Magnetococcus marinus MC-1: one gene and its partner. Each later gene encodes a partner of the first gene's protein in a complex. Links are inferred from orthologs where the notes say so. Each region holds a gene or a part of one and is shown on either strand. Other genes may lie near its edges.

Region 1 (2,929 bases):
GCCTGTTGTGGGGGTACCTGTTCAAATAAGATGGCATGTACCGCCTGGGTAATGGGCATCTCCACCCCATGGCGCTGGGCCAACAGCCAAGTACTGGCGGCGGTTTGCACCCCTTCGGCCACCTCTCTTGAGCTGCCGCTAATGTGGCTTAGGCTCTCCCCCTGGCCCAAGCGAAAGCCGGTGGTATAGTTGCGCGACAGGGTGGATGAGGCGGTCATGAGCAGATCCCCCATACCCGACAATCCGGCAAAAGTCTGGGGGTTGGCCCCATAGATGTGACCCAAACGGGCAATTTCGGCCAAACCACGGGTGATCAACGCCGCCCGCGCACCAGCCCCATACCCCAATCCATCACTAATACCCGCAGCAATGGCAATAATGTTTTTCAACGCCCCACCCAGTTCAACCCCCACCACATCGCTGGTGCTGTAAGTACGAAAATGGGGGAAGAAAAAGAGCGCCTGCATAGCCGCCAAGGCCGCTTCATCGGCACCGGCCATGGCCACCGCCACCGGCTGCCCGGCGATCACCTCCCGGGCGAAGGAGGGGCCGGAGAGATAACAGGTACGCTGGGCGATGGGGGCCGCAAAGGTTTGGGTAAAGATCTCCGAGATCAGGGCCAGATTGGCAGTCTCCACCCCTTTGGTGGCCGACACAAAGGTGACATGGGGCCGCACATGGGGTTTGAGCTGAGCCAGCACTTGACGGCAAAATTGGGTAGGCACCACCATGACCAACACATCATGGTTGGCCGCTACCCAGGCTAGATCTTGATGGGCAACCAGGTTAGGCGGCAGATCCAGGTCTGCCAGATAAACCGGGTTGTGGTGACCCTGGTTAATGCCCTCCACCACCTCGGGTTCCCGTGCCCACAGGGTTACTTGGGGCAGCTTACCCGCCAGCAGGGCCGCCAGCGCCGTGCCCCAAGATCCCGCGCCAATAACGGCCACCGAAGGATTGTCAGCATACTCAACGGCCATAAATTTTCTCCAGTTCATGAATCGGCAGCCGGGGCACCGCATTCACCACCCCCCGCGCTTGATCCCCCCTGGCCAAGCGGCACACGCCGGCAGAGGCGATCATCGCGCCATTATCAGTACACAGGTGGATGGGGGGAGCGTAGAGTTGCACACCCTGTTTAAGAGCTTGTTTGGCCAATTTTTCCCGCAATCGTCTATTGGCCCCTACTCCACCGGCAATCACCAAACGCGACACCCCCACATGGCGGCAGGCGCTCAAGGATTTAATCACCAGGGTATCCACAATGGCCTCTTGATAACTGGCGGCCACATCGGCCAAAGAGGGACCACCGGACTCCGGCGGGAATTTAAGAAGATGGGTACGCAAGGCGGTTTTTAGGCCAGAAAAGGAGAAATCAAATTGGCTGCGGTCCAGCAACACACGGGGAAAAGCCACCGCCTGCCGATCCCCCGACTGGGCCAAGGCGGCGACCTCTGGACCACCGGGATACCCCAAGCCCAGCATGCGCGCCCCCTTGTCAAACGCCTCCCCCACCGCATCGTCACGGGTCTGCCCCAGCAGCTGGTAGTCGCCAAAATCACGGGCGTGCAGCAACAGGGTGTGCCCACCGGAGACCAGTAAGGCCACAAAGGGGAACTCCATGGCAGGTACCACGCCCGCCATGAGAAAAGGGCTCATCAGGTGCCCTTCCATGTGGTGTACCGGCACCAGCGGCTTATCCAGCGCCACCGCCAACCCCTGCGCCGCCGCTACCCCCACCAGCAGTGCGCCCACCAACCCGGGAGCCACCGTAACCGCAATGGCATCCAACTGCTGGGGTCGCACCCCAGCCTCAGCCAAAGCCTGCTCAATCACCGGCTGTATATGGCGTATGTGGGCCCGGCTGGCCAGTTCGGGCACCACCCCGCCGTAGAGGGCGTGTACCTCCAACTGGCTCCACACCACATTGGAGCGCACCACCACCCCATGGGGGTGACCATGTTCTGCCCCTTCCACCACAGCGGCGGCGGTCTCGTCGCAACTGCTCTCTATGCCTAAAACCCGTAACATCGTATCTCCCAATGGGTCGAACTGTTTTGCGTCATCATAGCCCAACCCCCATCTCCGATGAAACCACCCAGTGGCGCTTTCTCCCCAAGCGCCCTCTTTTCATCCCAAGCGAAGCGCTAAAAATCTGAGCCGATAGAGCCGTTTTATTACCGACACCACCGCGCACACACTCTAATGAACTGTCACCCAGAGCCTACCCGGGGAAGCACGATTTTAGCAAAGGGCCTCACGGCCCGTTACGTAGCTTTTCAAGCTGTTCCACCAAAACTACCTTTTTATCGCTTAAATTTTGCTTGTACACCAAGGTTCTCTATATACTACTGTGCTAAAGATGTTTTTTTTACACAACACCGGTCAGGTGCAGGACATTTAATAATACACCTAGCGCGTTACTACCCAAACTTTGCGGATTGGGTTGTCTTTATGGTGCGGAGAGTTGGGCATGTTTAAAAATGTACGGATTGGCATGAAGTTGGCCATTGGCTTTGGCATCGTGATTGTCCTGATGCTTGTGTTGGGCGGATTTGCCGTGCACGAGATGCAAAATCTGGCGGATAATACCAATAAACTTTACAAACATCCCTATACCGTGAGCACCGCTGCCCTGCGGGTACAAGGGGATATGGTGCGTATGCACCGTAGTATGAAGGATGTCGCTCTGGCTAAGCGGATAGAGGATATCGACAAGGCCAAAAAACAGGTGGATGCCTATGAACAAAATGTTCTGCAAGACTTCGCCACCCTCAAAGAAGCCTATTTGGGCGACCTAGAAGATATTGATAAGCTCGAAGAGCGCTTTAATGGGTGGAAAACCATTCGGGATGAGGTCATTGCCCTCATGCGCGAAGGCAACCGCGAAAAAGCCGCCGATATTACTAAGCATAAAGGGGCTGAGGTG
Region 2 (3,820 bases), 260 kb from region 1 along the record:
CGTTCAGGGGTGCCCATATCCGCCCAAAACCCCCGCAAGGGGACCCCCTGCAAACGCCCCTTAGCCAGCGCCGCATCGTAGACCCGGTTGAGCGAAAAGGGCTCTATCGCATAACCCTGCAAGGCATGCCGGGCCAATATTTGAATACCACTATAGGTCCAACTGCCCACCACCCCACGACCCCGTTGCAAACAGCCGGCCCCATCCCGCACAAAATCCCCCACCCCTTCAGCTGGATTTTCTACTAAGCCCAACAGGGCATCCATGCGCCGGGGATCAAATCCCTCCAGCAACGGTCGCAGATCCAGATCCCATACCACATCCCCATTCACCACCAAAAACTGCGGGGCATCCAGCAGCGGCAAGGCCTGACACACCCCCCCGCCCGTCTCCAGCAACTGCGGCTCCATGGACCACTGAATCTGCACCCCCCAGCGTTGCCCATCCCCCACCTGTTCCCGCAGTTGCGCCCCCAGATGGTGGGCATTAATCACCACCCGGCGAAACCCCAGCCACGCCAACCGCTGCAAGGTTAAAAAGATCACCGGCGTGCCAGCCACCGGCACCAACGGCTTGGGGGTGTGCTCGGTCCACGCCGCCAGTCGCGTCCCCCGACCCGCAGCCAAAATCATGGCGGGAAAGGGTATCTCCATTACAACGCTCCGGTCTGACGCGCCGCCACTTGGGCAGAACTCGGCTCTGTGCCTGGGGGAATGGTCCGTTGCAACAGCGTGTGCAGCCGCCCTAATTCTGGATAACGGGCCAGTGTTTCCCATACATAGCCCATGGTGCGGGGCACATCGTCCAGATAAGCAAACTTGCCATCCCGCAGCGCCAACCGTCCAAAGATACCTACCGCTTTTAAGTTGCGCTGAATGGCCATCCAATCAAATGCCCGCTCAAAGCTGGCCCAGGTTGGTGCATACCCCAGCCGCTGGGTGGCACCGCTGAGCCACTGCTGCATCATGGCATGGCGAAAGGGGCGGTCCCACGCGACGTAACAGTCCCGTAGCAGACTGGCTAGATCATAGGTAATGGGTCCCATTACCGCATCCTGAAAATCCAGCACCCCAACCTGCCCTTCCAACCACATGAGGTTGCGGCTGTGATAGTCCCGATGCACCAACACTTGGGGCTGCGCCAAGATCGGCCTCAACAGCTCATCAAAGGCCCGCTTAAACTCCGCCTGTTCCGCCCCACTCAAGGTATAACCCATCACCCCAGGGATGTACCACTCGGTCAACAACGAGGCCTCATAGGCAAACAGAGGGGGATCAAAGGCGCGTTGATGGGCAACCGTACCCCCTTCCAACGGTGTCGCCTGTAGGGTGAGCAGGGCATCCACAGCCGCCCCATACAGCCGCTCCGGGGCCACCCCCTGTTGCAGGGCGCGGGCAAAGGTTATATCGCCAAAATCCTCCAACAAAAACAGCCCCTGTTCATAGTCAGCTTGCAAAACCTGAGGCGCCAGCACCCCATGCTCACGCAAAAAACCGGCGATGGCCACAAAGGGATGGCTATCCTCTTTATCCGGTGGGGCATCCATCACAATGCGCGAGGGGTTATCCACCAACCGATAGTAGCGGCGAAAGGAGGCATCCCCCGCCACCTGCACAATCTCTTGATGATGGGGAGCGTGGCGTTCAGCAAAAGCACGAAGGGCATTATCCAGCATGATATTCCTGGCGAAAACGGTGAAGAAGTTGTGTCGTGACCAAACCTGCCGCACGAAACAGCACGCGGCGTCCCAACCCATCTGCGGTTATTTCCAACATAACGTCCAGCCGGTCCTGGGGCAGCCAATCCCCCGCTAAGGAGGCCCACTCCACCAGGGCCACGCCGTCGGGCTCAAACAGCGCTTCGTCTGCCCCAATGGCCTCCAACTCCTCCGGCCCGGCCAGCCGATAGAGGTCAAAATGGTAGACTGGCCAAGCCCCCCCCACATAACTCTGCATGATGGCAAAGGTAGGGCTGCTCACCACCACCCTTTCGCCCAACATCGCCTGAACAAAACCACGGGAAAAAGCGGTTTTACCCGCCCCCAAATCGCCGCTTAAAGCGATCACCAGCGGGGCATCCACCATACCCGCCAACGCCGCAGCCAGCGCCTCGGTCTGCGCTTCGGAGTGGCTTTCCAGCACAAGGGTTGCGGCCATAGCGTGCATGACCTAAGCTTCGTTACTCAGCAGCATGCCACGGATCACATCGCTCTTATCAATCAACCCCAGCAGCCGCTCTTCACCCACCACCGGCACCACCGACACATGTTGTTCCGCCAACACCGTGGCGATCTTGCGCAGATCCGCATCGGGACCCACCGAGATAAGGGTGGGGGTCATAATCTCCGACGCCTTACACGCGGCAACCTTACGCAGATCCTCTTCAAACTGATGACTGCCCCCCACCGAGATCACCGCGTCCAAGATATTGATAAGGGTGGGCAGATGCACCTGCTTGACCCGATCAATCAGATCCCCTTCCGTAATAATCCCCACCAGCACCCCCTCATCTAAAACCGGCACGGCGCAGATGTTCTTCTGGGCCAACAACACCGCAACCTCATGCACCGTGGCATGGACGGTTACGGTTGGCGGGTCGCTATTCATGATATCGCGAGCTGTTAAGGTCATGTTATCTGCTCCTCAGTGGGTGCTTAAACTTGGGCAAACCAGGGCTGTGTGTGTTTTTTTATGCATACCAGTTTGGCACACCCCCTGTACCCATGGTACGGTATTTGGTCTCCGCATTCAATTTCAGGCAATGGCGGTCTTACCCCATGTTAACAAAAATTTTGATTCTTCTGTTGGTAATCGCGGGCGTTTATTCGGTTGGTCGCCTACACGCTCGCTCTGCCGAGGTTGCTGCCGCCCCCCAGCGACGCGCCTTGGAGCACCAACCCCACAGCAGCCGTAGCGCCCGTACCATGGCCCTCTTGGCCCTACTGGCCATTGTGAGCATGGGGGGATTTATGGGGTACAATCGCTGGGCTGAGGGGCAAGAGATCCACCTGATCCGGGTAATCAACAGTCAATCCGGGGAGCACACCCTCTACCGCGCCAAACGCAAGGATATCCACCATCGTGATTTTTTAACCCTGGATGGCCGCCAAATACGCTTGGCCGATCTGGAGCGCATGGAAATTGAACCCACCAGTGAAGGGCTCTAGGTATGGATAACCCCGCCAACATTATCTATCAGCGCCGTCACCAGGGCACCACCGTCGAGGTGGTGGAAAAAGAGGGCTTGCGCTGCCTAACCTTTGGTTCCCACCTGCGCCAGAGCTGCATGTTACTCTCGGACCCTGCCTTTCTCTTTTTGCCCTACTCGCGCCATATGATGGCGGCCCTGCTCTTTTTACCCCAACTTCCCCAGCGTATTCTGCTGATTGGTTTGGGGGGTGGCTCACTGGTTAAATTTTTTCTGCATCATCTGCCCCAATGTCATGTGGAGGTGGTGGAGTATGATCCCCATATTGTCACCATTGCCCAGGATTTTTTCCATCTCCCTAAAAATCATCCCCGGCTCACCATACATCTTGGGGATGGTGCCCAATTTTTCTCCCTTGGTGGCGCCCAACAGGCCCCCTATGACTTGATTTTATTGGATGCCTTTGATGCCAACGGGCTGGTGACCAGCATTTATCGCCCCCCCTTTCTCAAGCTCTGTCAAGACCATTTGGCCGCACCAGGTATCGTCGCCGCCAATGTCTCCCGTGGTAATAAGGGCCATTTTCAAGAGGCGCTGGGCAACTGGAAAAACGCCTATCCAGACTATGGTTGGATGGTCCCTGTCGCCCGCTCACAAAACGCTATTCTCATCG

Evidence for each region. The genes of interacting proteins can lie anywhere in the genome.
Region 2: the proteins of tsaD (region 1) and tsaE are in contact, whole or in part, in a crystal structure (PDB 6N9A), measured with the Thermotoga maritima proteins. The link is inferred for Magnetococcus marinus MC-1 from one-to-one orthologs. Residues at the interface, in WP_004082750.1 of Thermotoga maritima: Cys10, Asp11, Arg49, His50, Leu82, Gly84, Gly135, Gly136, Glu154, Thr155, Leu156, Asp157, Asp158, Ser159, Glu162, Asp165, Lys166, Arg169, Leu170, Tyr175, Lys213, Thr214, Leu217, Tyr218, Gln221, Arg222, Asn324; in WP_004082108.1 of Thermotoga maritima: Leu37, Gly38, Lys46, Lys57, Val59, Lys60, Ser61, Thr63, Phe64, Thr65, Leu66, Met67, Val69, Pro71, Tyr82, Arg83, Leu84, Asp86, Asp88, Phe89, Asp93, Ile128, Asp130, Glu131, Arg134.

Annotation. Positions count from the first base shown.
Region 1 is NC_008576.1:914,337-917,265, reverse strand. It holds tsaD (tRNA (adenosine(37)-N6)-threonylcarbamoyltransferase complex transferase subunit TsaD), read right to left. Parts: upstream 2,032-2,929; coding sequence 970-2,031; downstream 1-969. Other genes in the region: MMC1_RS03780 (methyl-accepting chemotaxis protein), read left to right, coding at 2,474-2,929; MMC1_RS03790 (NAD(P)H-dependent glycerol-3-phosphate dehydrogenase), read right to left, coding at 1-980.
Region 2 is NC_008576.1:1,175,709-1,179,528, reverse strand. The notes cover bases 411-3,390. They hold tsaE (tRNA (adenosine(37)-N6)-threonylcarbamoyltransferase complex ATPase subunit type 1 TsaE), read right to left. Parts: upstream 2,157-3,390; coding sequence 1,665-2,156; downstream 411-1,664. Other genes in these bases: MMC1_RS19640 (spermine/spermidine synthase domain-containing protein), read left to right, coding at 3,169-3,390; MMC1_RS04915 (hypothetical protein), read left to right, coding at 2,777-3,166; MMC1_RS04920 (CBS domain-containing protein), read right to left, coding at 2,169-2,630; MMC1_RS04930 (aminoglycoside phosphotransferase family protein), read right to left, coding at 653-1,675; MMC1_RS04935 (nucleotidyltransferase family protein), read right to left, coding at 411-653. Outside these bases: more of MMC1_RS04935, read right to left, coding at 1-410; more of MMC1_RS19640, read left to right, coding at 3,391-3,820. UniProt on the Escherichia coli protein: Required for the formation of a threonylcarbamoyl group on adenosine at position 37 (t(6)A37) in tRNAs that read codons beginning with adenine.